DNA from 4 places in the Bradyrhizobium sp. USDA 3240 genome. Region 3 is predicted to be linked to each of the others. Evidence: predicted binding sites of a transcription regulator. Region 3 holds the regulator's gene; each other region holds the start of a gene.
What was found. The regulator LexA, encoded in region 3, represses DNA repair genes until DNA is damaged. The targets are predictions, from matches to a motif close to TGTTCNNNNTGTGTTCNG.
Positions count from the first base shown of each region.

Region 1: a site for LexA is predicted at 4,461-4,478, ahead of ACVIGA_RS31610 (PA0069 family radical SAM protein). Genes of this name have one in related genera too.
Region 2: a site for LexA is predicted at 5,048-5,065, ahead of ACVIGA_RS34855 (putative DNA modification/repair radical SAM protein). Genes of this name have one in related genera too.
Region 4: a site for LexA is predicted at 6,595-6,612, ahead of ACVIGA_RS19255 (helicase-related protein). Genes of this name have one in related genera too.

Region 1 covers NZ_JBSSGD010000002.1:6,527,891-6,535,833, reverse strand. The annotation lists gene ACVIGA_RS31630 (uracil-DNA glycosylase) at 1-1, shown strand, start outside; gene ACVIGA_RS31625 (glycosyltransferase family 39 protein) at 87-1,595, opposite strand; gene ACVIGA_RS31620 (ribonuclease HII) at 1,852-2,628, opposite strand; gene ACVIGA_RS31615 (VOC family protein) at 2,707-3,153, opposite strand; gene ACVIGA_RS31610 (PA0069 family radical SAM protein) at 3,261-4,439, opposite strand; gene ACVIGA_RS31605 (glycosyl transferase) at 4,604-5,173, shown strand; gene ACVIGA_RS31600 (bifunctional helix-turn-helix transcriptional regulator/GNAT family N-acetyltransferase) at 5,283-6,209, shown strand; gene moaB (molybdenum cofactor biosynthesis protein B) at 6,336-6,899, opposite strand; gene ypfJ (KPN_02809 family neutral zinc metallopeptidase) at 7,079-7,943, opposite strand, start outside.
Region 2 covers NZ_JBSSGD010000002.1:7,257,689-7,265,631, forward strand. The annotation lists gene ACVIGA_RS34845 (inorganic phosphate transporter) at 111-1,733, opposite strand; gene ACVIGA_RS34850 (UdgX family uracil-DNA binding protein) at 2,300-3,733, opposite strand; gene ACVIGA_RS34855 (putative DNA modification/repair radical SAM protein) at 3,733-4,968, opposite strand; gene ACVIGA_RS34860 (ImuA family protein) at 5,137-5,931, shown strand; gene ACVIGA_RS34865 (Y-family DNA polymerase) at 5,822-7,579, shown strand; gene ACVIGA_RS34870 (error-prone DNA polymerase) at 7,647-7,943, shown strand, end outside.
Region 3 covers NZ_JBSSGD010000002.1:63,246-71,188, reverse strand. The annotation lists gene ACVIGA_RS00690 (L-2-amino-thiazoline-4-carboxylic acid hydrolase) at 1-178, shown strand, start outside; gene ACVIGA_RS00685 (ComEC/Rec2 family competence protein) at 286-2,571, shown strand; gene ACVIGA_RS00680 (hypothetical protein) at 2,582-2,809, opposite strand; gene ACVIGA_RS00675 (hypothetical protein) at 2,971-3,399, opposite strand; gene lexA (transcriptional repressor LexA) at 3,641-4,345, opposite strand; gene ACVIGA_RS00665 (molybdopterin molybdotransferase MoeA) at 4,590-5,801, opposite strand; gene ACVIGA_RS00660 (HAD family hydrolase) at 5,825-6,451, opposite strand; gene ACVIGA_RS00655 (aminoacyl--tRNA ligase-related protein) at 7,340-7,943, opposite strand, start outside.
Region 4 covers NZ_JBSSGD010000002.1:3,920,468-3,928,410, forward strand. The annotation lists gene ACVIGA_RS19235 (LysE family transporter) at 12-671, opposite strand; gene ACVIGA_RS19240 (CarD family transcriptional regulator) at 784-1,578, opposite strand; gene fdxA (ferredoxin FdxA) at 2,009-2,347, opposite strand; gene ACVIGA_RS19250 (RNA-binding S4 domain-containing protein) at 2,543-2,827, opposite strand; gene ACVIGA_RS19255 (helicase-related protein) at 2,848-6,381, opposite strand; gene ACVIGA_RS19260 (DUF3108 domain-containing protein) at 6,941-7,771, opposite strand.

The sequences.
Region 1 (7,943 bases), 6.5 Mb from region 3:
GGATCGGTAGAGCGCAGCGAAACCCATCATTAGCAATTGCGCATCTGAGGTTCGATGCTTCGCATCACCCCGGAATGACGTGTTCCTTACGATCCCTTCGGCCGCACGATCGCCCAGCCGATCCGCAGCACCGGCTGCCGGCCGTTGACCAGCCGGTCGAACGAGCGCGGCACTTCCGGCACCAAGCCTGGGAAGCGCTGCGCGAGCTCGGGCGGCGGCGTGCCGGCGGTGTCCTGCGCGCGCCAGACCACGACGCCACCGGTCTCGTTGAATTTTGCGACCGACAGCCACGGCGTCCGTTGCGGCGCGGCGTCGAGCAAGAGATGTGGACGGCGCCCGTTCATCGCAATCAGGCTGGCGAGTTCTGGATCGCCGGCCACGGCGCGCAGGCGCTGGTTGGTGCGGCGTTCATAGCTGTCGTCGAAGAAACGGCCCATCGCGGCGGCCGGCAGCGAGGTCGGCACCTCGGTGGTGCTGGTCCAGGGCAGGAACAGCGCCGCCGCCACTGCGACCGCGGCGGGCGCAGCGACAGCGAAGGCCCACACCGAGCGCAACAGCCGCTGCCGCCTGAGATGGATCAGGTCGCCGGTCGCGACGACGACCGCGAGCCCCGACATCAGGAGCGCCACGCCGGCGCCGCCGAAGGCGCGATCCAGATCGAACAGCCCGGCGACGAAGCTGCTCACGATCGCCGGCGCGAACGCGAAGAAATAGACGAAGTGCTGCGCCAGCGGACTGACCGGCGGACGGTAGATGATCGGAGCATCCTCACGGTCGCGGGCGAACCAGCGCGAATTGAGGACCGCCAGCAGCACGATCGCAGCGGTCGCCACGATCAGCCCGCCGAGCACGACGCCCCAGCGCAGCGCGCGCGCCTTGAGATCGGAAAGCGCGGGCAAGGCCGGCAGCGCCAGCACGTCGGCGCGGAGCAGCCAGATCAGATAGGGCAGCGCCAGCACGATGATGACAAGCAGCGCATAGAGCGGATCGACCGCGCGCAGCGTGCGCCGCCCACGCTCGGTTGCGACCGCAAAGCCGACCACGAGCAGGATCATGCCGAGCGCCGCCGGTGTCGTCAGCAGCAAGAGGCCGCAATCGATCGACCAGGCGAACCAGGCGGCGCGCCGGTTCTGCCCGATCAATTGCCAGGAATGCAGCAGCAACAGCGCCCACAGCGGACGCGCCAGGATCAGCGGGCCGAACTCGACGCTTGGCGAGGAAAACACCACGACCGTCATCGACAACAGCACCGCCAGCACGCCCTGCGGCCCGCCGACGATGGCGCGCGCCAGCTGGTAGAAGGCGATGAAGGTGGCGATCTCGCAGACCTGCGCCAGCAGATAGACGCCGAACACGTGATTGCCGGCGGCGCGGAAGGCGATGTCGGCGAGCCAGAACGACAGCGGCGGCCCCATGTCGGTGCCGACCTGATATTCGCGGCCGAAGGCAAGGACGGTGGCGAGATTGCCGGGTGGGCTGCCGTAGAAGATCAGCGGCAGCAACAGCCAGATCGCGGCCTGCACCAGCACCACGACCCACACGACGAGGCGCGGCCGGGCGCGGATCAGTTCGACAACCAGGGAGGTAAACTGCATGAAACGCCCGAAATGCCCCAGCCACCTCGTCAGCGGCGCCATCTGATCCCTGAGGAGTTGATAACGGGCGGCGGCTGGAGAGGCAACCGGGGCCGATGAGTCCACGGTGCAAAGTCAAACACAGATGTCATGCCCCGCGAAAGCGGGGCATCCAGTACGCCGCGGCCGTGGAGTTAGGCACGGCTGTCTCTGGAATACTGGATCGCCCGGTCAAGCCGGGCGACGACAGCTTTGGGTGGGTTGGAGACGATGCGCGCTACGCGGCCGCGGATGCCGCGGCTTCGGTTTCGGCGTCCACCGCGAACAGATCGGGCTCGGCCGGCACCGGGAAATGCTTCAGCCGCGCGGCGACGACGGGGGCGAAGAAGCTGCGGTGATGGGTGCTGGGGCCGAGCCGGTCGAGCGCCTCGAGGTGCTCGGGGACGCCATAGCCCTTGTGCTGCTCGAAACCGTAGCCGGGGCAATCCAGCGCCAGCGCGCACATCAGGCGGTCGCGCGTCACCTTGGCGATGATCGAGGCCGCCGCGATCGAAGCCACGATGCCGTCGCCGCCGATCACCGCGTCGCAGTCGCAGGGCGTGGCGAGCTTGTCGCGGCCGTCGACGAAGACGTGCTTCGGCATTTCCGGCAGCGCATGGACGGCGCGCGCCAGCGCCCACAGCGAGGCGCGCAGGATATTGTCGCGGTCGATTCGTGCCGGCGAAGCCACCGCGACCGAGAACGCTGCGGTGGCGCAGATCTCCTCGAACAACTCCTCGCGCCGCTCGGCGGTCAGCCGCTTGGAATCATCGAGCCCCTTGGGAACGCGGTTGGGGTCGAGCACCACCGCGGCGGCGACCACCGGACCGGCGAGCGGCCCGCGCCCGGCCTCGTCGCAGCCGGCGACCGGCCAGATGCCGCGCTTGATCAGTGCGCGCTCGCGCCGAAAACTCGGCCGCGTCACGGCTATCACGCGCTTGCTCGGCTTGGCGGATTTGGCCGTCGCCTTCTTCGACGCGCTCTTTGCCGCGCTTTTGGACTTGTCCCGAATCATCCGGGGATGGTGGTCAAGCAAGGCCCGCGGCGCAACCGGGAACCCGGCGCCCTTCCCCGTTATTCAATCGGGCTGGCTCTAATCCGGGATCGACACCCGCCCGCTCTCGAGAACCTCAAAACCCGGCGCGCGCACCACTTCCCAGGCGTGGCCGTCGGGATCGCCGAAATAGCCGCAATAGCCGCCATAGCTGGTCGGCTGCGCGGGCTTGAGCAGTTTGGCGCCTCTCGACAGCGCGAACGCCATCACGCGATCGACCTCTGCGTCATCGTTGCAGTTCCAGGCGATCGACACACCGTGGAATGCTGAAGGCCGCGGCTGGTCGGGCAATCCGGCGTCGTCAGCGAGCAGATGCCACGGGAACAGCCCGAGCACGCTGCCGCCGGTGTCGAAGAAGGCAACCTCCTCGCCGGTCGCGCGCATCTTCCTGGCGAAGCCGAGGGACTCATAAAAGGCAATGCTGGCGCGCATGTCCCTGACGCCGAGCGTGAGGACGGTGAAGCGTGCTGTCGGGGCGTTACTCATATTTACCTTTCCCGTCATTGCGAGCGAAGCGAAGCAATCCATCGTACCGCATATACCGAAGCGTGGATTGCTTCGTCGCTTCACTCCTCGCAATGACGCCTGTGGTATCAAAACAAGCTCAGCTGCTCCCCGCTGCGCTTCGGCTTGGCGAAGTGATCGGTGGTCAGCTTGGTGCGGCGCTTGTTGAGGCCGAGCTTTTCGCAGGCGATCTCGAAGCGGCGACCGATCATCCAGGCCATCGGGCCGGTGCCCTTCATCCGTGTGCCCCATTGTGAATCGTAGTCGCGGCCGCCGCGCATGTCGCGGATCAGCGTGAAGACATGGCGGTAGCGATCGGGATAGTTCGCCATCAGCCATTCGCGGAACAGATCGCGGACCTCGAGCGGCAGCCGCAGCAGCACGTAGCTCGCCTCCCTGGCGCCGGCATGGGCTGCGGCATCGAGGATGCGCTCGATTTCGGAATCGTTCAGCGCCGGGATCACGGGCGCGACCATCACCGTGGTCGGGATGCCGGCATCAGCCAGCCGCTTGATCGCCTCGAGCCGTTTCGACGGGGTCGAGGCGCGCGGCTCCATGGTGCGGGCGAGTTTCGGGTCGAGCGTCGTCACCGAGAGCGCGACCTTGGCGAGATTGCGCTTGGCCATCCGCGCCAGGATGTCGATGTCGCGGGTCACCAGTGCCGACTTGGTCACGATGCCGACCGGATGGCCAGCGCGCTCGAGGACCTCGAGGATGCCGCGCATGATCTTCCGTTCGCGCTCGATCGGCTGATAGGGATCGGTGTTGGTACCGATCGCGATCATCCGCGCCTCGTAATCGGGCGCCGCCAGCTCCTTCTCGAGCAGCGCGGGCGCGTCCGGCTTGGCGAACAGTTTCGATTCGAAGTCGAGCCCCGGCGACAGACCGAGATAGGCGTGGGTCGGCCGCGCGAAGCAATAGACGCAGCCATGCTCACAGCCGCGATAGGGATTGATCGAGCGGTCGAAACCGATATCGGGCGAATCGTTGCGGGTGATCACCTTGCGCGAGGTGTCGAGCGCCACGCTGGTCGAAAACGGCGGCAGGTCTTCGAGGCTCTGCCAGCCGTCGTCGAAGGCAACCCGCGCCTCGGCCTCGTAGCGGCCACTGGCGTTGGACTGCGCGCCGCGGCCGCGCCGCCGCTCGCGCTCGATCGCGACCGCAAGCTCGGGAAAAGGGGCAGGAACAGGTGAAGGTGCACCCGCCGGGTTATCGGAGGGCGCCGTTACCGGCGGGTGCTTGAGGGCATGAGAGGATGCTCGGCTCATGTTTTGAAGCTAACACAGTTTGAGAACAAATCAAGAACACGAACTGAGAAAATCCACAACGTGATGGCGTAAAAATCTGCAGGCGAAAAGGCTGCTTTGAATATGACAAGGTGATAACACGGCCGGAGTTTCTCCATTGTTTGAGCCAGCGAAGCCTCAAAGTCATGCTGAGCGTGATCATTCCCACCGACGGAGTTGAGCGCACCGCGGTCGCAACATTGGCCGCGCTGGTGCCGGGTGCGGCCGCCGGCGTCATCCGCGAGGTACTGCTGGTCGACCGCACCGACAGCGATGTGATGGAACGCGTTGCCGACATCGCCGGCTGTCACTTCCTGCGTTTCGAGGGCACCCGCGCCGCGGCGCTTGCGGCAGGCGCGCGGCAGGCGCGTTCGCCCTGGCTGATGTTCCTGCATCCGGGCGCGGTGCTCGACGCCGGCTGGATCGAGGAGACCACCCAGTTCATCCAGATGGTGGCGGCGAGCGGCAAGGACCGCGCCGGCGTCTTCCGCTACGCCCGCGCGCCCTACACCGACCCCGGTCTGCGCGACGGCCTCAAATTCGTCGCCCGGATGATCACCGGACCCTCGGCCGAACAGGGCCTTCTGATCGCACGCGAGCATTACGAGCGGATCGGCGGCTACCGGCCGGACGCCCGCCGCTCCGAGGCGCGGCTGCTGCGCCGGCTCGGCCGCTCCTCCCGCACCATGCTGCGCAGCCGGATCATGGTGGCGTAGGGCATATTCAAGCGAAGCAGACACCGGTTCTCGCGAAGAAAACGCTCCGGAAAGCACTTGCCATTTATTTGATTCCGTCAAATAATATGTTTGATGAAATCAAATTCCCATGACACCTCGCTCGAGAGCCAGGTTTGCCGCGGTCCGCGGCTTCAGCCGGTTCTACACCCGCAAGCTCGGCATCATCGAGCCGAAGCTCTTGCACTCGACATTCACGCTGCAGGAAGCGCGGATCATCTACGAGCTCGCGCATCGCGCGGACTGCACCGCGACCGACCTGGTGCGCGATCTCGACCTCGATGCCGGCTTCGTCAGCCGCACGCTGGCAGCGCTGCAGCGCCGCCAGATCGTGACGCGCAAGCCGTCAAAGGCCGACAAGCGCGTCAACGAGGTGGCCCTCACCGCCAAGGGCCGCACTGCTGCCGCCGATCTCGACCGCCGCTCGCGCAGCGAGGTCGGGGCGCTCTTGAAGCAGATGGACGGCGGCCGCCGCGCAGCGGTGGTGCGCGCGATGGGCACGATCGAGCAGTCGCTGGAGCCGCCGGCCGAGAAGCCGGTGGGATTCCTGCTGCGCAGCCACCGCGTCGGCGACATCGGCTGGGTGATCTCGCAACAGGGTCGCGCCTACGCGGAGGAGTATGGCTGGGACATCAGCTACGAGGCGCTGGTGGCCGAGATCTGCGCGCAGTTTCTGCGATCGTTCGATCCGGCCTGTGAGCATTGCTGGATCGCTGAGGTCGACGGCGAGCCGGTCGGCTCGGTCTTCCTGGTCAACGGCGGCAACGGGATTGCCAAGCTGCGGCTGCTGGCGGTGGAGGAGAAGGCGCGTGGGCTCGGCGTCGGCCGTGCTTTGGTCGAGCAATGCATCCGCTCCGCACGCGAGATGGGCTACAAGAAGATGACGCTGTGGACCCAGAGCATTTTGGTCGCCGCGCGCGGCATCTATGCCCGCGCCGGCTTCCAGCGGATGAAGGAAGAGAAGCACCACAGTTTTGGCGTCGACCTGATCGGGGAAACGTGGGAGCTGGAGCTTTAGGACTCCATATCCCCGTCATTCCGGGATGCGCGGTCAGGCGCAGGCCCGGAATCCATCCGGCCACAGAACCCGCGGCGAAATGGATTCCGGGTTCGCGCTTCGCGCGCCCCGGAATGACGGTAGTGGCTACGCGCTCGCGCCCTTCGCCTTCGGGCGGCGCAAATGTTCATCCAGCCGCGGCATGATCTCGACGAAATTGCAGGGCCGCGTGCGGTAGTCGAGCTGCGCGGCCAGAATGCCGTCCCAGCCGTCGCGGCAGGCGCCGGGCGAACCGGGCAGGCAGAAGATGAAGGTCGCGCCCGCAACACCGGCGGTCGCCCGGCTCTGGATCGTCGATGCCCCGATCTTGGCATGGCTCAGCATGTGGAAGGCGATCGAAAAGCCGTCCATCCGCTTCTCGAACAGCGGCTCGACCGCCTCCGGCGTCACATCGCGGCCGGTAAAGCCGGTGCCGCCGGTGGTGATGACGGCATCGACGCCCACATCGCCGATCCAGCGCCGGATCACAGCCCTAATCGCCTCGACATCGTCGGTGACGATCTCGCGCGCCGCGAGCTTGTGGCCGGCCGCGGTCAGACGGTCGGCCAGCGTGGTGCCCGATTTGTCATCCGCCAGCGAGCGGGTGTCGGAAATCGTCAGCACCGCGATGTTGAGCGGGATGAAGGTTTTGGATTCGTCGGTCGAGGACATGGCCTGCTCTCTCACTCCCTCTCCCGCTTGCGGGGGAGGGTTGGGGTGGGGGTGTCACCGCAAGTCATATAGTGGAGAGAGCCCCACCCGCATCGCATCTAACGATGCGATGCGACCTCCCCCGCAAGCGGGAGAGGTAAACCGAGACCGCGGCTACGCCCGGCAATCAATCAACGCAGCTATCCCCCACCGAACGTGTTGCAAGCCTGCACCGTGCCCTGCTGGTAGCCGGTCATGAACCATTGCTTGCGCTGCGCAGCCGAGCCGTGGGTGAAGGAATCAGGCACCACCCTGCCCGTCGCCTGCCGTTGCAGCGTGTCGTCGCCAATCGCATTCGCCGTGGTCAGCGCGGCGTCGATGTCGCCGGCCTCGAGGAAGCCCGGCCGCTTCTTCTCCTCGCGGTTGACCCAGACGCCGGAGAGACAATCGGCCTGCAACTCGACCTTGACCTGAAGCGCGTTGGCCTCGGCCTTGCTGCCGGCCTGCTGCTGCAACCGGTTCACCCGCGGGATGATGCCGAGCAGGTTCTGGATGTGATGGCCGGCCTCATGCGCGATGATATAGGCCGCGGTGAACTTGCAGGCGTTGCCCGAGCAGCCGCGGAAGCGCGTCTCGACCTCGCGGAAGAAATTGGTGTCGAGGAAGATGGTCTTGTCCGGCGGGCAGTAGAACGGTCCCATCGCCGACTGCGCCATGCCGCAGCGGCCGCCATTGGTGGCGTTGCGGAACAGCACGATCTTCGGACCGGTGTAGGTCTGGCCCGAGGCCTGGAAGATCTCGCTCCAGCGATCGTCGATTTCACCCAAGATGCCGGCGATCATGCTGCCCATCTCGTCGGTCGGCGCGCCGCGCTTGGCCTGCCCGCCCGACGACTGGCGATCGGTCTGGTAGGTCGGAGCCTGGCCGCCGCCGGTGAGAATCTCGGCACCGCCGATCAGGATGCGCGGATCGATGCCGAAGGCATAGCCGAGCAGGCCGAGCACGATGACCGTGCCGATGCCGAGCCCACCGCCGCCCATCGGAAGCCCGAAGCCGCCACCACCG
Region 2 (7,943 bases), 7.2 Mb from region 3:
GCTTCGTCGCTGTTGCTCCTCGCAACGACGGGAAATCCTCAAAGCAAGAGGCCCGCACCTGACGTGCGGGCCTTTGTCCGGCGCGGTGTCGCGCCGAAATCATGTCGGCATCAGAACACGTGGTAGAACACGTAGTACAGGCAGCCCGAGAGGATCATCGCTGCCGGCAGGGTCAGCACCCAGGCCATCGCGATGTTGCGGATCGTCGACCATTGCAGGCCGGAGCCGTTGGCGGCCATGGTGCCGGCGATGCCCGACGACAGCACGTGGGTGGTTGAGACCGGCAGGCCGTAGCCGTCGGCCGCCGCAATCGTCGCGGCCGCCGTGATCTCGGCGCAGGCGCCCTGCGCGTAGGTCAGGTGGGTCTTGCCGATCTTCTCGCCGACGGTGACGACGATCCGCTTCCATCCGACCATGGTGCCGAGGCCGAGCGCGATGGCGACGGCGAACTTCACCCAGCTCGGGATGAACTTGGTCGCGGCATCGAGCGAGCCCTTGTACTCGGTCAGCGTGGCGACGTCGGCCGCGGTCAGCTCGGCTTCCTTGTCCTTCATCAGGAAGCGGATCGCCTCGGACGCCAGGTACATGTCGTTACGGGTGTTGCCGACCGCGTCAGCCGGGAACTTGGCCAGCGATCCATACTGGGCAACCTGCTGGCCGATGTCACGCACCAGCACCGCGAGCGACGGGAAGGTGCCTTCGTTGATCTGGTGCTGCGCGACGTAGTTGGTCACGGCCGGGCGGGGATTGCCGATCACGTTGTAGCCGGCGGCCTTGCCTTCGATGACCTTGCTGGCCGAGGTGGAGTGCGCGGCGAACTGCTCGATCTGGTTCGCGGGCAGCGCGCGGTTCAGCGCGTAGGCGGTCGGCACGGTGCCGATCAGGATCAGCATGATCAGGCCCATGCCCTTCTGACCGTCGTTCGAACCGTGGAAGAAGCTGACCAGCGTGCAGGTCAGGATCAGGATGCCCCGGATCCACCACGGCGGCGGCTGGTTGCCGACCGGCTCGCCGAACAGCGCGGGCGTCGCACGCGCCAGCACGGCCTTGAGGATGTAGAGCAGACCGGCGGCGAGCACGAAGCCGAACAGCGGCGACAGCAGCAGCGCCTTGGCGATGCCGGCGGCCTGGGTCCAGTCCACGCCGGAGGTGCCGTCGCGGCCGCGCAGCAGCGCGTTGGTGATGCCGACGCCCATGATCGATCCGATCAGGGTGTGCGAGCTCGAGGCCGGCAGGCCAAGCCACCAGGTGCCGAGATTCCAGAGGATGGCGGCGATCAAGAGCGCGAACACCATCGCAAAGCCGGCGCTGGAGCCGACCTGCAGGATCAGTTCGACCGGCAGCAGCGACACGATGCCGAACGCGACGGCGCCGCTCGAGAGCAGCACGCCGAACAGGTTGAACATGCCCGACCAGACCACGGCGACATGCGCCGGCAGCGAGCGGGTGTAGATCACGGTGGCGACCGCGTTGGCGGTGTCGTGGAAGCCATTGACGAATTCGAAGCCGAGCGCGATCAGCAGCGCGACGAACAGCATGATGTAGGGCAGGAACGACGTGACGCGCGTGCCGGTGGCGTCGACGTCGGCATAGATGCTGTAGGCAACGAACAGCAGCGCGGCCGCGACCACGCCCAAATAAATGATCCCCGTCATAGGGTGGAAGCCCTTGTCGAGGTCCGGACCCTTTTTCAGGGCGGGCTCGATCGAGCCGGGTAACGCCATATCGCTCATGGTAAACTCCTGTCCCAATGCCTCCGATTTTGATCCATGCATATGACAGGCAATTGAAATCCGGCCCGTGAAATGAACCGGCGACCCATAACGGTGGACATCCCGCCGAATTGTTGTGCAAGGCATTGAAGGTCCACGGGCCTTCGCGGCCTCGTGGCAATCTTCAGCAACAGACGATCACCGATCTCGCAATGATCGTGACTGAAGTCACCGTCCGGGTTTCGTGGGGCGAGACGTGTGGGAGGCGAGGACGCCGGCAGTGGGACGCCGGGCCCGCGAAGCCACGCCACCGGGAATCGAGGTCACCGGAAATCCTGGCCGGCGCGTGCCGCGAGCAAGTGGGTGAGGAGGGAAGGATTGCGAGATGAGGTGGCGCGCCGCACGATTGGGGCTAGCAAACCGCGCAGCGCGCCCGCCTCAGGTACGTCATGGCGTGAACATGACGCCCGATACCTTTGGAACACGTCACAGTACCACGGATCAATTAAAGGTTGTAGGTATTTGTCCGCGTCCAGAAACAATTTCACGTTGAAGTGTAGCTCCCGGTTCCGCCGGTTCGGCGCAACTCAGGCCGCGCGGGCCGCATTGCGCAACTGATCTGCGGCAATTTTCAGGTCGTCGATAAAGCGCTGATATTCCAGCGCTTTGGCTTTCTCGTCGGGCAGCCGCAACAAGTAGGACGGGTGCACGGTGACGAGCACCTTGGTTCCGTCGTGATCGAGCAGGCGGCCGCGGTTCTTGTTGATCGGGGTGATCTTGCCGAGCACGCTCTGCGCTGCGGTGGCGCCGAGCGCCACCACGAGTTCCGGCCTGATGGCGGCGAGCTCGCGCGCGTACCACTGACGGCAGGCGCGGATCTCCGGCGTGCCCGGCTTCTGGTGCAGCCGGATCTTGCCGCGCGGCACGAATTTGAAGTGCTTCACCGCGTTGGTGATGTAGACCTTGGCGCGCGCGATGCCGGCGTCCTCAAGCGCGCGATCGAGCATCTGCCCGGCCGGTCCGACAAAGGGATGGCCTGCGAGATCTTCCTTGTCGCCGGGCTGCTCGCCGACCAGCATCACTGTCGCGCCTTGCGGTCCTTCGCCGAACACGGTCTGGGTTGCGTCCTTCCATAGCGGGCAGGCGCGGCAACCGGCGGCCTCTTCGCGCAAGGCCGCGATCGCGTCGTGCGCTTGTTTGCGGGCCATCAGTTCACCCTGCCGTTTCTGCGGCTTGTGCGGTTCGGCCGCCTCGTTCCTGATCATGGCGTTGGCGGTGCGCTCCGCGCTCGCGATCAATGGTTTAATCAATGAGGCTTCGGGCAGGTTCCTCCAATATTTCTGCGGCATTTCGGTCTGCATCGCCTTCACCTTCAGCCGTGCCGGATTGAAGATCGCTGTGTAGTAGCTTCGCCAGGTTTCTTCGAGCCGGTCCTCGCTCGGCGCGTCCGAGTTGGCTACGCCCGGCGTGATCGAGATCGCGTGACCGTTCCAGTGCGCGCAGAGGTCGGGCGTGAGGATCGACCAGGGCATGTCGGCAAAGCGCTTGGCAAAGAACGGCGCGGCAAGCTCGACGATGTGATGCTCCGGCTCGAACCAAGCCACGAAATGCGTATTCACGCGGCCAACCTCGCGGAATCGGACGAAGGCGTGCATCTTGTGCTCGTCGCGATGTACCGCGCGCGCCATCGCGCTGACCTCGGCGACGTCGGGATCGGTGGCAGCGTTGAGCAAATCGTGATGGCTGCGCAGGCGCCACAACAGGCGGTAGAGCAGGGCGAAGCGTTCGGGGGCGCGATGCAGGATCGCCGCTTTCGCCAGCTCGACGAATTTGGCCGGCACGTTGAAGGTGCCTTTTCCCGTTTCGGGCAGGTCATTTGTCTCGGCCGCAAATAAGTCCGGCGCGCCGCCGCGTACGGTCCAGGTCACGTCCTGCGGCTTCACCTCGTTCAGCGCCAGCCGCCGTGCGTCGTGTCGCCAGCCATCAAAGTCGGTTTCGCTATCGAGGGTGACGGTGTGCATCAAAACCCAAATCCCAATTGCTTTGCTGGCGGACGAAACCGCTCCACCAATCCGGCGGCGTCGAGCAAACGTGCCGACGGGCGATGGTCACTGAGAACGATGAATGGCAGTGCCTTGTTCCGGGGGATGTGAAGCCGCGCCAGATCGGCAACACGGATCGAGGTGACACGCCGTGTTGCGATGATGCGGTCGACCGCCTTGCGGCCGAAGCCGGGGACGCGCAGCAATTCCTCGCGACTGGCGCTGGCAACGTCGAGCGGAAAGCGCTCGCGGTGGCGCAGCGCCCAGGCGAGCTTTGGGTCGATGTCGAGCGGCAGCATGCCGCCCGCCGTATCATCGACGATTTCGCCGACGCCGAACCCGTAGAACCGCATCAGCCAGTCGGCCTGATAGAGGCGGTGCTCGCGTACGAGCGGCGGGGCGATCAGCGGCAAGGCGCGGCTGGCATCGGGGATCGGGCTGAACGCCGAATAGTAGACGCGCTTGAGCCTGTAGGCGCCGTAGAGATTGGCGCTGGTCTTGAGGATGGTCTGGTCGCTTGCGCTGTCGGCGCCGACGATCATTTGCGTGCTCTGGCCGGCCGGTGCAAAGCGCGGCGGCTTCGCTTTCGTCGCAGGCTTTTCCGCGGCTTCGTCAAGCTTCAGCCGCAACCGTCCCATGGTGCGGCGGATGGCACGCACGTCCTTCTCCGGCGCAAGTTTTGCGAGGCTGGTCTCCTCCGGCATCTCGATGTTGATGGAGAGGCGGTCGGCATATTTGCCGGCCTCCGCGATCAGTGCGTCGTCGGCCTCGGGAATGGTCTTCAGATGAATGTAGCCGCGGAAGCGGTGCTCTTCGCGCAGCTTGCGCGCGACGGACACCACTTGCTCCATGGTATAGTCGGCGCTGCGGATGATGCCGGAGGAGAGGAACAGTCCCTCGATGTAATTGCGTCGGTAGAAGTCGAGCGTCAGCTTCACCACCTCATCGATGGTGAAGCGGGCGCGTGCCACGTTGGAGGAGGCGCGGTTGACGCAATACAGACAGTCGAAATTGCAGGCGTTGGTCAGCAGCACCTTCAGCAGTGAGATACAGCGTCCGTCGGGTGCGTAGGAATGGCAAATGCCCATGCCGGGCGCGGTCGAGCCGAGGCCCTTACCGTCGCTGGAATCGCGCTGCTCGGTGCCCGAGGACGCGCAGGAGGCGTCGTATTTCGCAGCATCCGCCAGGATCTCTAGCTTGCGTTGTACGTCCATCATGAATCCCTTTGATTCTGCTGATGAATCAGAAAAATTTCCAACCCGATTGACTCATCAGGGCCTGTTAGCTTTATATTAGAACATACCATGAACAATTGAGCCAGTCCTTGGTTCTCTGTTCTGGTCAGTGACGGTCTCAAATTTTCAGGTGGAAGGAGCGGCGCAATGAACGGCGCACGCACGGGTACGCTTGCGTCTCTGCGCGGCAGCATCGCGCGCATCGAGGCGCCATCGGAGGCGGCGATGCCGAACCGCATCGCACTCGGACACACGAGCGCAGACGCGATGCTGCGAGGCGGGCTTGCGCCGGCTGCGCTGCACGAGGTGTTCGCGGCCGGCCATCAAGGCGGCGCGGCGACCGGCTTCATCGCCGGGCTCGCCGGACTGATATCAGCGCGCAAGCCGCTGGTCTGGGTGCGGCAGGATTTTTCCGATCGCGAGAACGGCGCGCTGTCGATGCGCGGGCTGGCCGAGCTCGGCCTCGATCCGCGCCTCTTGGTCACCGTGCGTGCCGCCGATGTCGACAGCGGGCTGCGCACCGCGGCCGACGCGCTCGCCTGCGATGCGCTCGGCGCCGTCGTGCTCGAGGTCTGGGGCGATGCGCGCCAGCTCGATCTCGTCGCCAGCCGCAAATTGACCTTGGCCGCGCAAGCCTCCGGCGTCACCGCGCTGCTGCTGCGGATCGCCGCCACCCCGATCCCCTCGACAGCGGAGACGCGCTGGATCGTGCGCGCGGCGCATTCGCCGCCCGGCAATGCCGCAAGCGCCTGGGGCGCGCCGCGCTTCGAGGCCGAACTGGTGCGCAATCGTCATGGCCCGGTCGGGCGATGGATCATGGAATGGAAATGTGATGAGTGCCAATTCAGTGAACCGTCGGCGTATCCTCAGCCTGTGGCTGCCACGCCTGCCCATCGACCGCATCAAGCGCAAGCTCGCGCAGGACATCGCCTCGCAAGCTGAGACACGGGAGGTAGTAGGGCTCTCTCCCCCCTTGTGGGGGAGAGTTGGAGAGGGGGGTAGCCACGAGCACCGCCCGTGGGGCTCACCCCCCTCCCTAACCCTCCCCCACAAGGGGGGAGGGAACCCGTCCGCTCATGCGTCCCTTACGAATGAGGTAAGCAACCTTCTTCCCAGCGTCGTGGTCGCAAAAGACCACAACGCGATCATGCTGCACGCCATCGATGAGGCGGCGGTGCGCGCCGGGCTGTCGATCGGGCTGCCGCTCGCCAATGCCCGGGCGATCTGTCCGGAGCTTACGGTCTACGACGCCGACCCCGCCGCCGATCTGAAGACGCTGAACGACATCGCCGACTGGTGCGACCGCTTCACGCCGCTGGTCGCGCTCGATCCGCCTTACGGGCTGTTCCTCGACATCACCGGCTGCGCGCATCTGTTCGGCGGCGAGCGCGCGCTGCTGCAGATCGTCATCAATGCGCTGAGCCGGCGCGGCTTTGCCGTCAGTGCGGCGATTGCCGGCACCTCGATCGCCGCGCGCACGCTGACGCGCACCGCCTCGGGGCAGGTCATCGCCGATGGCGCGGAGGCGGAGGCGGTCGGCCCGCTGCCGGTGTCGGCGCTCGGCGCCGATCCTGCCGTGACCACCGGTCTGCGCCGCGCCGGCCTGAAGACCATCGGCGATGTCGCCTCGCGCGCGCCGCATGAGATCTCGGCGCGGTTCGGCGCCGATTTCACCACTCTGCTCGGCCACGCGCTCGGGCGGGGCGATGCCCCGATCAGCCCGCGCAAGCCGCTGCCCGATTACATCGTCGAGAAGCGTTTCCCCGAGCCCATCGCGACCGACACCGTGATCGCTCTGACGCTCTCAAGCCTCGCCAAGACGCTGGTTGCGGCGATGGAGAAGCAGGGCAAGGGCGCGCGGCAGCTGGAAGCGAGCTTCTTCCGCACCGATGGCGCTGTGCGCGCGATCATGGTCGAAACCGGGCGTCCGGTGACGCGGCCGGAGATGATCGACCGCCTGTTCCGCGAGCGGCTCGATGCGCTCAACGATCCCCTTGATCCCGGCTTCGGCTTCGATCTCATCCGCCTCGCCGCCGGGCGTACCGAGATCGTGGTGCAGCAGCAGCGCGATCTCGATACCACAGTGCACGACAATGACGAGATCTCGGCGCTGATCGACCGCGTCGCCGCCCGCATCGGGGGCAAACGTGTCGTCGTGCATCTGCCGCTCGAGAGCCATATCCCCGAACGATCAGCGCTCGCGCTGCCGGCGCAGCATCATCTGGCCGCGGCGAGCGCGGCCGCCTGGCCGGAGCGCGTCGCCGGCGAGCCGCCGCTGCGACCCTTGCGGCTGTTCGAGCGGCCCGAGCCGATCAAGGTGCCGTTCGCGAGTGTGCCCGACGGTCCGCCGCACCAGTTCACCTGGCGGCGCGCCTTGCATGCGGTGGTGCGGGTCGAGGGCCCCGAGCGCATCGCGATGGAATGGTGGAAGCAGGACGGCGCGGCGCTGACGCGCGATTACTTCCGCGTCGAGGACGCCGAGGGCCAGCGCTTCTGGATCTTTCGCGACGGCCTCTACGAAAGCGAGCTGCGGAACGAGGAATGCAAGCCGGTTCCGGCCAACTGGTATGTGCACGGGCTGTTCGCATGAAACAGAGCGTTTTCAAGCGAAGTGGAGGCCGGTTCGCGTGAAGAAAACGCGTCAAAACGAGAATCTGATGCCCGATTATGCCGAGATCGGCATCACCAGCAATTTCTCCTTCCTGCGCGGCGGCTCCGATCCGCGCGCCTATGTGCATCAGGCGAGCGAACTGAAGATCCCCGTGATCGGGCTTGCCGATCACAACACGCTGGCCGGCGTGGTGCGCGCCTGGAAGGAGCTCGACAGCGACAAGGTCGCCCATCCGCCAAAACTTCTGATCGGCGCCCGCATCGTCTTCATCGACGGCACGCCCGACATCCTGGTCTATCCGCGCGACCGCGCCGCCTACGGCCGGCTGTGCCAATTGCTCACC
Region 3 (7,943 bases):
CTGCGGCTATGCCGAGTTCTACAAGGATCTCGGCCTCGCCGACATCGGCTACGAGGTTCACTGCAAGCGCGACCATGCCATGCTCGCAGGCTTCGACGACGGCCTGCAGCTCTCCCGTTCCCAGACCTTGATGGAGGGGGCTTCGTGTTGCGATTTCCGCTTCCGCCGAACCCCGTAGCAGCCGCAGCTCGTGCTGCCGGATACCTTCGTGTTCCGGTTGCGTTCCGCTAGGCGGCCGGCGGGAGCTTCCGCTAGCTTCGTGGCCCGGCAGGGATCGCAAGCGGTATGGCGGAGCAGGGCACGACGCCGGGCGGCAGACGTGGCTACGCGGGGACGTGGCCGCCGCGCACGGCTGCGCCGGCCGGCGGCTATATTCCGGTGCGCGCCAGCATCTGGCGTCCTCTCGTCGAGGCATTGCGGCAATGGGTGCGTGCGGAGACGGGGGCCGGGCGGCTGTTGCCGTGGGTGCCGGTGGCGTTCGGCACCGGCATTGCGTTCTATTTTGCGGCCGAGCACGAGCCGCTGCTCTCGGTCGCGGCGTCAGTCGCGATCGCGCTCTGCCTGCTCGCGTTGCTGCTGCGGCGGCGCCGGGTGTTTCCCGCCGTCGTGATGCTGGCTGCGGTCGCGGCGGGATTTGCGACGGCGACATGGAAGACCGCGCGGATCGCCCATGGCGTGTTGGCGCGGCCGATATATTCCGTGGCGCTGACCGGCTTTGTCGAAACGCGCGACGTCAGAGAGAAGACGGACCGCTTCGTGCTGCGCGTCGTGTCGATGGAAAGCCAGCGCGAGGTTCCAAAACTCGAGCGCGTCAGGCTCTCGGTCAAGAAGGGCACCGCGCCCGAGGTCGGCAGCTTCGTCGAATTGAAGGCGCGGCTGATGCCGCCGCTCGGGCCGCAGCGTCCGGGCTCCTATGATTTCGGCCGCGACCTCTATTTCCAGGGCATCGGCGCATCCGGTTTCGTGATGGGCGCGGTGAAGACCAGGGAGCCGCCGGCGAGCGGCGGCCTCGCGCTGCGTTATGCTGCCTTCATGCAGTGGCTGCGCGACGCCATCGACGCGCGGATCCGCACCATGCTGGACGGCGACCAGCGCGCGATCGCAACGGCACTGCTCACCGGCCGGCGCGATGCGATCACGACGCCGGTCAACGACGCGATGTTCATCTCGGGGCTCGGCCATGTGCTGTCGATCTCCGGCTACCACATGGCCGTGGTCGCGGGCGTCGTGTTCTTCACGATCCGCGCGCTGCTCGCGCTGTTTCCGGCGCTGACGGCCGGACACCCGATCAAGAAATGGGCGGCCGCGGCCGCGCTGGTCGCGGCGGCGTTCTACCTCCTGCTGTCGGGGGCGGAGGTCGCCACCCAGCGATCGTTCTTCATGACCGCCGTGGTGCTGATCGCCGTGATCGTCGACCGCCGCGCGATCACCTTTCGCACGCTGGCGGTGGCGGCGCTGATCGTGCTCGCGATCGCGCCGGAGGCGCTGGTGCATCCGAGCTTCCAGATGTCGTTTGCGGCGACCCTCGGGCTGGTGGCGCTGGTGCAGATCGGGCTGCCGAACCTGCTGGCGTCGCCGGACCATTCCGCGACCGCGCGGGTTGCGCTGTGGGGCGGGCGTGAGCTCACGATGCTGATGCTGGCCTCGCTGGTCGCAGGGCTCGCGACGACGCCTTACGCCGCGTTCCATTTCCATCGCGTGACGCCCTACGGGCTGCTGGCGAACCTCGCGGCGATGCCGGTGGTGTCGGCGGTCGTGATGCCGGCCGGGCTGCTCGGGCTGCTCGCCATGCCGTTCGGCTTCGACGGCGTGTTCTGGGCGATCATGGGGTTCGGCATCGACTGGATGATCCTGGTGACGCAATGGGTCGCGGCGCTGCCGGGCGCGGTCGGCCGGATGGCGGCGTTCGGGGTCGGGCCGATGATCGTTGCAAGCGCCGGCCTGATCCTGCTCGGGCTGTTGCGCTCGCCGCTGCGCTGGTCGGGTGCGGTGCTGCTGGTGGTGGCCTCGGTCTGGGCGGTGCGGGTGCCGCAGCCGGACGTTCTGGTCTCCGCCGACGGCCGCAACGTCGCCGTGCGGGGCGGCGACGGCCGGCTGCATCTGATGCACAGCGCGAAGGACGCCTTCCTGGTCAAGGAGTGGCTGGCGGCGGACGCCGATGCGCGGACCGCCACGGACGCCTCGCTCGGCGAGGGCGTCTCCTGCGATCCGAGCGGCTGCGTGACGCAGGGTCCCGGCGGCGCCTTCGTCGCGCTGGCGAGTCGGCCCGAGGCGCTGGCCGACGACTGCGAGCGTGCGGCGCTGATCGTGAGCGCGCGACCGGCGCCGAAGGATTGCGCGGCCTCGGTGATCGATGCCGAGCGGTTGCGGCGCCACGGCGCGCTGGTGCTGCGGCGCATCAGGGACGGCTACGCCATCGACGCGGTCAAGCCCGGCGGGATCGACCGGCCATGGTCACCGGCGGTTCCCGGCGATGGCGAGAGCGAGACCACGCTGCGCACACCCGCCAGCGCGCCGCGGCCCGCCGTCGATGCGACGCCGGCCGAGACCGATTTGCAGGGCGAAGACTAGCCGCCCAGGATTAGCAGTTGTCGGGTGGGGGGCCGGTCGGCAGCTCGAACAGGCCGAGGTGGAACTCGTCGGAGTCGGGGCCGGCGTCGGGCTTCTTGACGAGGGTGAAGGAAGCCTCCGGAAATTGCTCCCAGACCTTCAGGTCGTCAGCCGTCACCGTCAGCCAGCCGAACCGGAACATGTAGCGGCCCGGCTCCGTGACGCGTCCAGCCTTTTGCCATGTGACCTTGTCGACCACTGAGCAGGTTTCCGTGAGTGCACGTCCTCCGTGCCCAATGATGCGCCAAGGCGCGCGCCGACGCAATTCTCCTGCTGCGCCCCGGAGCCCGGCGTCCGGGGTCGCTCGAAATCGGTTAGGTCCTTCGCCGCCGGATTACTCATTCCGCGGCGACGATGCGTTCAACCCAAAAACAGCGACGCAAATGCGGAGGGCCGCCGCTCCACAACCTTCGGCTTCTGCTCGACGGGCGGATGCAGCGCCGGCAATTGCAGCACGCTGACGCGTTGTCCCTCGACCAGCTGGGTCACCAGCACATGGCTGCCGTCGGGGAATTCGACCGCGTCATGATGGCGATCGGGAACGTCGGGCTCGACCTCGTTGAACACGCCGACGCGGAAATTCATCGTCTTGGTCCAGATCCAGCGGCTGTCGTAGCGAACGTTCTCGGCGAAAGCGAGCTCGGTGCCCGGCAGCATGCAGACCGCGACAGTCGGATCGTTCTCCGAAGCAAAGCCGCGGGTCGACGTGCCGCGGAAAGTCGTGGTGATCAGCGTCTCTCCAACAATGGCGGGGCGCGACGCCACGGCGTGCAGACTATAGTCACACATCGGATGGCTCCTCTATTCGAGGTAGCGACCCGTGCCTCTCCTTGAGGCATGGGGCCTCTACCAGAGTGGACGATAGCGAACGAGTGTCTCCTCGTTTCTGGGCGATTGTACGACTGGCCGCCGAACGCCCCAATCACAAACACGCGACGCTGCGTGAGAGGTATCGGAGCGCATCGGGCAGGCCGCACGTTACGCTATCTTTCAAGGAACGATCCGATGTGTTGCTCGTTCCCTGCCGCCATCAGTATTTGCGATAGAGGCCGATCAGCTTGCCCTGGATGCGGACCCGGTTCGGCGGCAGGATGCGCACTTCATAGGCGGTATTGGCCGGCTCCAGCGCGATCGACGCGCCGCGGCGGCGGAAGCGCTTCAGGGTGGCTTCCTCCTCGTCGATCAGCGCCACCACGATGTCGCCGGTGTTGGCGACGTCGTTGCGCTGGATCAGCGCCATGTCGCCGTCGAGGATGCCGGCATCGACCATCGAGTCGCCGCGCACTTCCAGCGCATAGTGCTCACCGGCGCCGAGCATGTCGGGCGGCACGCTGATGGTGTGGCTGCGGGTCTGCAGCGCCTCGATCGGCGTACCGGCGGCGATCCGGCCCATCACCGGGACCGCGACCGGACGGTTGCCGTCGTCCTCGGCGATCGGTGGCGAGCTGCTGCGCTTGCCGAGGGTGCCTTCGATGACGCTCGGGGTAAAGCCGCGGCGGCCGTTGCCGCTGCCGGCCGAGAGCTCGGGCAGCTTGATGACCTCGATGGCGCGGGCGCGGTTGGGCAGGCGGCGAATGAAGCCGCGCTCCTCCAGCGCAGTGATCAGGCGGTGGATTCCGGACTTCGAGCGCAGATCGAGCGCATCCTTCATCTCGTCGAAGGAGGGCGGTACGCCGGCCTCCTTCAGACGTTCATTGATGAAACGCAGTAGTTCGTACTGTTTGCGCGTGAGCATCTCGAGTATTCCCCCGGTTGGTAGCGTCGTTCGATTCCGAGACTCTTCAGGTGGGCCTGCAGGCGGGGCCTGACCTCAGGAGCGCGGTGCTCGGTACAAGCGCTTCCTGGATGGTCTCCCGTTTGTAGACACCAGTACTCGAAACAAATCATGAACGGACACTATATGTTCGATATGTGTTCCGCAACCACTTAATTTCCGGTGAACGTAACGGGCAAGCGCTCAAGCGATGCCGTCTGCGCCGTCACTCGGGCAGTGTCAGGATCTCGCATTCGCTGCCTTTGCCGGCGGCAGGCGCAAACGGCGGACGCACGAGAAGTGCCCGTGCCGCAGCGAGATTCCCGAGCAGGGACGAGTCCTGCTGCATCACAGGCGTTGCGACCAGCGTGCCGTCGTCGCGCGCCTCGAGACGTGCGCGCAGATAGTCCTCGCGCTGGTCGTTGGCGGCGAGGTCGCGGCCGAGCAATGCGCTGGCGCGGACATGATGGACAGTCTTTTGGCCGCTCAGCGCCCGAATCAACGGCACCAGAAACAGGAAGGCGCAGACATAGGAGGACACCGGATTGCCGGGCAGCCCGATCACCCGCATCGCCCCTAGCCGGCCATGCATCATCGGCTTGCCGGGCCGCATCGCGATCCGCCAGAACGCCATCTCGACGCCCTCGGCCTCCAGCGACTGCTTGACCAGGTCGTGGTCGCCGACCGAGGCGCCGCCGGTCGTGATCAGGATGTCGGCGCCGGTCTCGCGTGCCCGGCGGATGCCGGCGGTGGTGGCTTCCACCGTGTCGGCGGCAACCCCGAGATCGACGGTCTCGGCGCCTTCGGCGCGCGCCAGCGCCCGCAGCGCATAGCCGTTGGAATAGACGATCTGGCCGGGACCGGGCTCCGAGCCCGGCATCACCAGCTCGTCGCCGGTCGCCAGCACCGCGACCTTCGGGCGGCGGTGCACCGCCAGCTCCGGATAGTTCATGGCGGCCGCCAGCGACAGCGCGCGGTCGGAGAGGCGGCTGCCGGCGGCGAGCAGCACGTCGCCTTCACGGAAGTCGACGCCGGCCGGGCGGATGTGCCGCCCGGCGGCAGCCAGCTCTGTGATCGTGATCTGGTCGCCGTCGACGGCGGTGTCTTCCTGGATGATGACGGCGTCGGCGCCATGGGGGATCACGCCGCCGGTAAAAATTCGGACCGCTTCGCCTGGGCCAACCGTGCGCTCGAACGGCCGGCCGGCGGCGACTTCGCCGATCACCTTGAGCCGGGCCTTCAGATCACCGGCGTCGGCCGCGCGCACGGCATAGCCGTCCATCGCCGACATCGGCTGCGGCGGCTGGGTGCGGCGCGCGGCGAGGTCGCGCGCCAGGGTGCGATGGTAGGCGGCATCGAGCGCGACCATCTCCTCCGGCAGCGGGTCGGCGCCGGCGAGGACGGCGGACAGGGCATCGGCAACCGGCATCAGGGCCACGCTCAGAGCTCCTCAATTCCTAATCACATACCAAGTGCGGTCAGAGCCCTTGCCACGTCATCCGTCGATGTCACGTGGATGGCATGAAGGCCGCGCGCCCGCGCGCCGTCGATATTGGCGGCCAGATCGTCGAAGAACAGGATCCGCGACGCCGGCACGCCGATGGCTTTTACCACATGATCGTAGGCCTCGGCGTCGGGTTTCCGGTGGCCGATCGTCGAGGACAGGAAGACCGTTCGGAAATGGCCGAGCAACTCGGTATGGACGGCTGAGAAATGCGCGACATGGGCCGGATTGGTGTTGGAGAAGGCGTACAGCGGCATCCGCTTCGCGGCGGTCGCGAGCAAGGGGGCTATCCCCGGCATCTCGCCGGTGAAGATCGCATTCCAGCCTTCGAGAAACTGCGCGTCGGTGATGTCGATACCGAGCGTCCGGCGCAGGTTTGCGAAGAACGCCGCGTCGTCAATCCGGCCGATCTCGTGATGCTTGAAGCTGTCGTCGACGACAAAGCGCGCGGCGAGATTGGCCGGCGCGCAGCCGGCATGCCGCGCCCAGTGCGCCATCACCTTCTCGAAGTCGATATCGAGCACGACGCGGCCGATATCGAACAGCAGCACGTCGACGGAATCGGGGGAGAGTTGCGAGGTCATTGCGTGAAACCCTGTACGAAAATTGCGGGCGGGCGGCAATGTCCTCGATTTGTGCGGCAGGCATGCGACGACAGGGGCGGGGTGTCGTCCTTGCGAAGGCGGGGACCCATACTCCGCGGCGGGTGTTGTTGAAGGGACGCCTCGTACCCACTTCGCCTAACCATGACCATTCGTGGTTATGGGTCCCCGCCTTCGCAGGGGCAACGATGAGGATCGTGCGCGATTCAAGTTGTCACATCACGCGGTGTCAGTTGTGGTGGGGACGCAGCCCTAAAATCTCTCGACATGAATCGTCTGAGCTTTGCTTCTCGTTTCGCCGCTTGAAAGCAGAGGGCACAGGAAAGCCGGGTGCCGCCATGGGCCACTCACATCCTGGAAAGCGCCAGGCCGAGGTAGGCGATCAGCGCGCCGGTGCTGAGAATGACGACGACGAGCGCCTGTTCCGAACGTGCTTGCAGAGTTTTTCGGCTCACGGCGATGACGCTCCATCCTTCAAAATCATACGGTCCAACTCACGTCGGCTGATATCCGTTCCGGTTCCTGGCCGGGAACTTTCATCGATGTCAGCTGCGCGGGCGCGTCGGGGTCGCTTCTCGTTGCAGGCCAGAAACGCACAACGCCGCCCGCATTGAAATACGACGGGCGGCGTTGGTTCTAGCCCCAGGAGGAATGGCAAAATCCTGACATCATGGATACGCACGACAGAGCAATAAGGTTCAGTCTACGGCTCCGTACGATTCCGGTACTCCGAAGGAGCAAAGGAAACTGTCGGGGCGAGGTCTACGATGGTGTGACCAAGTTGTACTGGCCTCAGCGTGTACCCCCTCGCTGGGGCCCTTTCTTGAGGCCGCCGATTTATCGGCGCCGCGGGGCAGCGCACAGCGAGGTTCACTTGGCGTCCTTGCCCGGACGAGCGCGCTCTCGAAGCGCGGCGACGGCGTCAGCCAACGGCATCACAGAAACGGCCCTGGCGCGCGCTCGGAGGCTCACGGTGCCTTGTTGCGCTTCACGCTGTCCGACGACGGCGACGACTGGAATACTCGCCTCATGCGCGGCAACGATCCGTCGCGACAGCGTGTCGGCGCCGGCGAACAGGACGCCTCTGATGCCGGCAGCTTCGAGCGCATCGAGAACCTTGACCGCGTAATCGGAATGATCACGCGAGATCGGCGCGACGGCGACCTGGTCCGGAGACAGCCAGAACGGCAGCGCGCCGGCATGATGTTCAAGCAGCATCGCGATGACGCGGCCGATTGAACCGAACACGGCATGGTGGATCATCACCGGGATCGCGCGATCGCCGTCCGGTCCGACGTAGGACGCGTCGAGACGGCCCGGCAGAACGCTGTCGAGCTGAACCGTTCCGCATTGCCAGGACCGGCCCAGCCGATCGCGCAGCGCAAACTCCAGCTTGGGCCCATAGAAGGCGCCTTCGCCGGGCTGGATCTCGTACGACAGGCCGCATTGGCGGGCGGCCGCGGCAAGGCTCGCT
Region 4 (7,943 bases), 3.9 Mb from region 3:
CTGGTCGCGCGCTAGCTCGCTTTTTCGGTAACGAGCTTCAGCCCCAGGCCAATGAAGACGACGCCGCTGACGCGGTCGATCCATTTGCTGACGCGGGAAAACGCCGCCCGCATCCGGGGCGTCGTCATGAAGTAGCTGACGCCGACAAACCAGAGGATCAGGCAACTCGCCATCACCAGGCCGTAGCCAAACCGAACCATGGCCGGCGTGTGGACGCTGACGACGGTCGCGAAGATCGAAAGGAAAAAGAACACCGGCTTGGGATTGAGGACGTTGGTGGCGAAGCCAAGGACAAAGGCCTTGATCAACCCCTGTTCGGCGACGGGCTTTTGCGAGAGGGCAAGCGTGCGGTCCTGCGGCGGGGTGTTCTCCACCGTGAGCGCGCCGGCACGCAACGCCTTGATCCCGATGTAGACGAGATAGGCAGCACCGCACCATTTGACGATGTTGAACAGCGCGACCGATTTCGAGATGATCGCCCCAAGACCAAGGATCGTATAGCTGATGTGAAACAGCAGAGAAACGCCCAGGCCGAATGATGTGACGATGGCCGCTCTGCGGCCGTGAACCATCAACTGACGCAGGACCATGGCGAGATCGGCGCCAGGCGAGACGATCACAAGGGAAAAGATCGTCATCAACGTCACGAGTTCGATCACGTAAGCGCTCATCGAAATTCCTCGCAAGGCGCCAATCGGCGTGGCCAGCGTAGACGCTGACAGAAGTGCGGCGACAAAAAAGCCCGGTCTCTCGACCGGGCTTTTCGAAATCCTGCAACGCTGCTTAGGCGGCTTCGTCTTCGACGGCGGTATCGTCGCCATCGGTATCGGCATCCTCACCGTCGGCATCGCCCTCGCCTTCACCCTCGGCTTCCGCCTTGGCGCCGCGGCGCGGGCTCTTGGCGAGCTGGCCTTCAATCTCCTTGATCGCCTCGGTCTCGGTCGAGTGCTGGACGACGGCGATTTCGCGCGACAGACGGTCGAGCGCCGCTTCATAGAGCTGGCGTTCGGAGTAGGACTGCTCGGGCTGCGATTCCGAACGATAGAGGTCGCGGACCACCTCGGCGATCGCGACGATGTCGCCCGAATTGATCTTCGCTTCGTATTCCTGGGCGCGGCGCGACCACATGGTGCGCTTGACGCGGGCGCGGCCCTTCAGCGTCTCCAGCGCCTTCTTGACCAGCGCCGGCTCCGACAGCTTGCGCATGCCGACATTGGCGACCTTCGCCGTCGGGACGCGCAGCGTCATCTTGTCCTTCATGAAATTGATCACGAACAGCTCGAGCTTGGCGCCCGCGATCTCCTGCTCCTCGATCGCCAGGATCTGGCCGACGCCGTGAGCGGGATAGACGACGAATTCGTTGGCCTTGAAGCCCTGGCGCTGGGTCACGACCTTCTTCGGCTCCTCGACGCGCGGCGCGGCGGCCGGCTTGGCAGCAACCTTCGGAGCAGCGGCGGGGACGGCAGCCTTCGGGGCGGCCGGCTTCGGCGCAGCAGCAGCAGTCTTGGGGGCGACCTTCGCAGCAGCGGGCTTCGCAGCTGCCGCTTTCGCGGCAGTCTTGGCAGTCTTTTCTGGCATCACGCTTCTTTTGTTCTTTGAGGACTTTGCAGCCGCCGCCTTCTTGGCCCCCTTCACGGGCGCCTTGGCACGGCCCTTGGTTGCGCTGCGAGCAACGACAGCGGCTTTCTTCGTCGTCTTTGAAGCACTCTTTTTACGCGTTTTCTGTGACACAGCCTGCGCGCGGAAACTGCCACGCCCCTGTTCGATGTTTGCGGGAACCTCGAAGCCACAAGGTACGCATGGCAAGGGGTTCTTGGCCTGTAATGGTGCAGATATAGCACATTTTCCGCAAAAATCAATGGTTTACGCCCGATTCCGGGCATAACAGGGCATCCTCAGGTCATATGTCCATCATTAGGGTTAAATCGGCGGCCGAACGGTGGGCCGCCGCAGTCCAGGCCCGCCCTTATCGGGGTAGTCCCGACGGCTGTAGGGAAACGTCAGCGAATCAGTCGCCGCTGCCCGGATTCGGAGAAAAATATTTCTCGAACTTGCCTTCCTTGCCTTCCCACTCCTTGGCGTCCTCAGGCGAGTCCTTCTTCTGGGTGATGTTCGGCCAGCTCTTGGCATACTCGGTGTTCACCTCGAGCCACTTCTCCAGCCCCGGCTCGGTGTCCGGCTTGATGGCGTCAGCCGGGCATTCCGGCTCGCACACGCCGCAATCGATGCATTCGTCAGGATGGATGACCAGCATGTTCTCGCCCTCGTAGAAGCAATCGACGGGGCAGACCTCGACGCAGTCGGTATATTTGCACTTGATGCAGGCTTCAGTGACGACGTAGGTCATCCAAAACTCCGGAACGATCGATTTTTCTGGGGTTGCGTAGCGCAGGAATACCGGGGCCGCAAGGGAAGCCGCCTCTGAAAAACGCCAGTATTCTCACGCCCCTGCCACCAATTTTATCGGGAGCATGATCCTGATCGGAAAACCGGACCCCACTTTTCCGGACCATGCTCAATTGAGATAGCAAGCGCTAGATAACTACTCCTTGCCGGCCTGCAAATTGCCGGCCTGCAAATCCTCATACAGCACGCGTGCCGCACTGGCATCGCCGCGCCGCTCGGCAAAGCCCGTCACCTTCAGCACGCGGACGCTGTTGTCGAGCGCTATGGTGACGACGTCGCCCGCCTTCACCGCATGGCCCGGCGATTTCTCGCGCGTGCCGTTGATGCGGACATGACCTGATGCGACGAGTTCAGCCGCGCTGGTGCGGGCCTTCACCACCCGCGCGTGCCACAGCCATTTGTCGAGCCGCTGTCTGTCCAAGCGTCAGACCAAGGGTTGGATTATTCCTTCCGGCCGGCGAGCTGCTCTTTCAGGGCAGCGAGCTTGGCGAATGGCGAGTTCGGATCGATCGGACGGTCGCGCTCGCGCGGCGCGCTCGACGCGTAGGGCCGATGCGACGGGCCGCCCTCGCGCTTGTCGCGGCCGCCCTTGCCGAAATCGCGGCCGCCGCGGTCACGATCACCGCCCTTGCGATCACCACCACCACCGAACTTGTTGTCGCGGCGACGCTCATTGTCGCGATCGCGCCCCTTGCCCTCAAAACGCTCGCGGCGCTGGCCCCTGTCCTCGCGCGGCGCGCCGTCGGCCGGCGCGGCAGCGACCGGCGCAGCGCCGTCAGCGGGCGCGGCTGGACGCGGCACGCGGAAATCCTGGTGGCGGCGCGGCCGGCGATGATGCTCGCGCTTCTCGCCGTCGCCACCGCCTTCCGTGGCCTGTGCGCCCTCGGCGGGCTTGTTCTGATGGCGGCCGCGATTGCGGTCGTGGCCGCGATGATGCGGACGGCGCTCGTCGGAGCGGCCGCCGGGACGCCAGACTTCGACCATTTGCGGCTCGGCCGGCGTCTCCGCGGCAGCAAGCGCGGCCTCCGCGGGCGCTGCGTCAGCGCTCGCGGCCTCCACGGGCGCTTCCGCGGCGGGCTCTGACGGTGCCTCAGCAGCCTCAGGCGGCGTCTCCGCAGCGGCCTCGACGGCAGGCGCGGGCTCGGCTGCAACTTCGGCAGCGGGCGCTTCAGGCGCGGGTTCTCCGGCGACAGCGGCAGGCTCTGCGGCAACCTCTGCCACGGGCTCGGGCTGGGCCTCGATGACAACCGGCGTCGCCTCGCTGGCGACCACCTCGGCAAACCCGACGTCGGGCAGCAGCGCAGCCGACGGCGCGGGATCGCCAGATACCGGCTGCTCGACGGCGGCTTCGGCCTCGGGCGCAGCGGCGGCCTCCGGCGCATCGGCCACCACCTCGGCGGCGGCATCGACCGGCGCATCCGAGGCGGCATCAGACGTCGCCTCGACCGGCGGCGTCTCGGCGGCGACCGTCTCGGTGGCCTCAGCGGGCGCAACCTCGACAGCCTTCGGCGGCAGCGGCGGACGGCGGTCCATCCGGTAGCCGAGCGCGCGCAGGATCGAGGCAAAGTCCTCACCGGCGGAGCCGGTCAGCGAGGTCATCGCCTGGGTGACGACAAAGCCGCGGCCATCGAACGCACCGGCGGGCTTCTCGCCCGGCGAGGTCTCGCGCCAGGCCAGCGCCGGACGGATCAGATCGGCGAGCCGTTCGAGAATATCGACGCGCACCGCGCGCTCGCCGCACTGGCGATAGCCGAGCACGCGATAGCCGTCGCGCGGCAGGGCCTTGTCGACCGGGAACGAGGTGCGGCCGCTGGAGGCGAGATGCTGCACATTCGACAGCGCGCCCATGTCGACATTGCTCTGCTTCTCGGCCCATAGCAGCGAGGCCAGCGAGCGTGCCGCGGGCTTCAGCAGCTGCGGGAAGTAGATGTGATAGGCACCGAAGCGCACGCCGTATTTGCGCAGCGCGGCGCGCGAGGGTTGGTCGAGATCCTTCATCTCGGCCGCGATCTTGCTGCGCTCGAGCACGCCGAGCGCTTCGACGAGCTGGAAGGCGATGCCGCGGGCGATGCCCTGGATATCCTCTGCCTTGGACAGTTCGAACAGCGGCCCGAGCAGCTTTTCGATATGCGTCTTGAGCCAGAGATCGAGCCGGGTCTGCACGGCTTCGCGCGAGGCGCCGGTCAGCCGCTCGTCGGAAATGATGCGCAGCCGCGGATGCAGCGCGTCGTCGGCGGCCACAAGCTTGGCGACCGCATCGCCGGTCCAGCGGATGGTGCCGTCGGAGGTCAGCACGAACTGCTCGTCGGGGGCGGCGCCCAGTTTCTCGGCACGCGTATCGATCTCGCGCGCCAGCACCTGCTGGGCTGCGGCTTGCAGCGCCTTGGCGTCGCTGCCGGCCTCGGCCGCATCAGGTGCGAAGGTGAAACCATCGAGCCGGCCGATCACGTGGCCTTCCACGATCACTTCACCGGTCTTGCCAATTTCCGTATTCAAAACTGAGTTCTCCCGCAGGCGGCGCATCAATACACTGGTCCGCCTGTCAACGAAACGCTCCGTGAGCCGTTCATGCAGCGCATCGGATAATTTATTTTCGAGATCGCGCGTGATCCCCTGCCAGTGGTCCGGGTCGTAGAGCCAGTCGGGCCGGTTGGCAACGAAGGTCCAGGTCCGGATTTGCGCGATCCGGCCCGATAGCGTGTCGATATCGCCGTCGGTCCGGTTGGCCTGGTCGACCTGGGCGGCAAACCATGCGTCAGGGATACGACCCTTTTGCATCAGGAAGCCATACAGCGTGGTCACGAGTTCGGCATGGGCGGCCGGCGCCAGCTTTCGGTAGTCCGGAACCTGGCACGCCTCCCACAGCCGCTCCACCGCTTTAGCCCCATGCGCGAATTCGCGCACCTCGGCGTCGCGTGCGACATGTTCGAGCACCCGCAGGTCCTCGGCCACCGGGGCCCGCGTCAGTGCCTCATGATTGGGCGACAGCGCCAGCGACACCTGCAAGGCGCCGAGCGAGGAGAAGTCCAACTTGGCGTTGCGCCATTGCAGCATCTTGACGCTGTCGAAGGTGTGGTTCTGCAGCGCATTGACGAGCTCCGGCTCGAACGGCGCGCAGCGACCCGTCGTGCCGAAGGTGCCGTTGCGCGTGGCGCGGCCGGCGCGGCCCGCGATCTGCGCGAATTCGGCCGGCGTCAGCCGGCGGAACTGATAGCCGTCATATTTACGGTCGGAGGCGAAGGCGACGTGATCGACGTCGAGATTGAGCCCCATGCCGACCGCGTCGGTGGCGACGAGATAATCGACGTCGCCATTCTGGAACATCTCGACCTGCGCATTGCGCGTGCGGGGCGAGAGCGAGCCCAACACCACGGCCGCGCCGCCATGCTGGCGGCGGATCAGTTCGGCGATCGCGTAGACCTCATCCGCGGAGAACGCGACGATTGCTGTTCTACGCGGCTGCCGCGTGATCTTGCGATCGCCGGCGAATTCGAGCTGCGACAGCCTCGGCCGCGTCACGATCGAGGCGCCGGGCAAGAGCCGCTCGATGATCGGGCGCATTGTGGCTGCACCCAGCAGCAGCGTCTCGTCGCGGCCGCGGCGGTTGAGCATGCGATCGGTGAAGACGTGGCCGCGCTCGAGATCGGCGGCGATCTGGATCTCGTCGACGGCGAGAAAGGACACATCGAGATCGCGCGGCATCGCCTCGACAGTCGAGACCCAGAAGCGCGGCGCCTTCGGCTTGATCTTCTCTTCGCCGGTGATCAGCGCGACATTGTCGACGCCGCCGCGGGCCGCGACCTTGTTGTAGACCTCGCGCGCGAGCAGCCGCAGCGGCAGCCCGATCAGGCCCGACGAATGCGCCAGCATGCGCTCGATGGCGAGATGCGTCTTGCCGGTGTTGGTCGGGCCCAGCACCGCAGTGACGCCTGCGCCGGGCACGCGGTCATTTCCGAACGAAGTTGAGAAAGCCATATTTTGCAGGTGTTTCTTTTATTGTCCGGCGGCTGTCAGCCGTCATTGCGAGCGAAGCGAAGCAATCCATTTCGCGTGCGCGTCGGCACGATGGATTGCTTCGTCGCTGCGCTCCTCGCAATGACGCGGAAATCCGGAAACTGATCGATCATGGGCATCATCTGAGGCGAATCTGTCTCACAATGCGACGCTTTCTGCGCCGCCCTTAAGCTTCAGAACGAGTCTAGAACGAATCGCGGCCGAATCGGTGACTCCATTCCAGACCTGAAACGTTCACCGCAACATCTCGGGCAGGCTGACGGCGGCGGCACTAGATCAAGTTTGAGAGGGCTCCACAAGCACAGGATATGCGGACTGAATTCCTTAAATTCCAGAGGCGGACGAGTCGAATCAGAAGCCGGCAAGAGTCAACTGGATTCCGGTGACGTTTGTTGCATTCCGCAGGGTCCCAACCCGTCATGCCCGGGCTTGACCCGGGCATCCATCAACCAAGAACGACCTCTCTCGAAACGGATGGATTGCCGGGTCAAGCCCGGCAATGACGAGGTGCGTTGCCGCCCTACTGCGTCTTCGCCACGCGCGGCGGCGCGGCTGTGGTGACGAAGGAGGTGGCTTCCAGCATGGCCTGGCCGAGCGGGGTCGGGATCGTCATGCGGAACGGCACCAACAGGCGGGTGCCCGCGATCGGCACGAAGGCGATCTCGATGTTGCGCTGGGCGGCGAGATATTTGATGACCGGGCGATCCGGGATGTAGCCCGAGATCGGCACGAAATAGAGCGCGCAGACCAGCGCGGGGCCGTGATAGCCGCGCTCGGCTTTCACGATCTCGACGCGCTTGAAATCCAGCTTGAGGTCGTAGCGCATGCGGCCGTCGAACACGCCGGCGCCGGTGCGGCAGACATCCGGGCTCATCAATTCGGCATTGCCGGGCGCGCGCAGGAACGAGCCGGTCATCGGATCGAACACGTTCTTCTTCTGCGCGTCCGAGACCGGCAGACGGTCGGCATCGACCGGCGGCTCCGGCTCGATGGAGGATTCCTTGATGCCGCCATTGGCCAGCACCATCCGGATCGTCTCCGACTTCTTCGATGTGGTGGTGGTCGCGGTGTAGGAGGCGGCAACCAGCGCGCCGTTGACGACGCGGCCCTGCGAGGCGCCCCCACCGCTGCCGCCGGAGAACGCCTTCAAGAGGCCCGCGGTGCCGCCTTGGGCCGAGGCCGAGAAGCTGTCGTCGCCGATTTCAATGGTCCAGCTGCCCTTGCCGACCGGGATACCGCCCAGCGTCGCCTCATACTGGGCGTCGAGCCGCCCCTGCGCGCTGGCGCGCTCGGCGCAAAACAGCAAGAGCGCACCGGCGCACAGGCCGATGAGCCGGCCGAGCGGGGGCAAAAGGGCAATGGCGGTCGTCACTTAACCTACCTGACGGTCCTGCTATCGGCGCTCTGTTCGTTGTCCATTTGGTCCTTCAATTCGGCCGGACAACACGCGCATCTGTTATGGAACCAAGACTTGCAGCCGAATACGCCCTTTATATGGTTGCCATATCCGTCGTTAAGTGGCT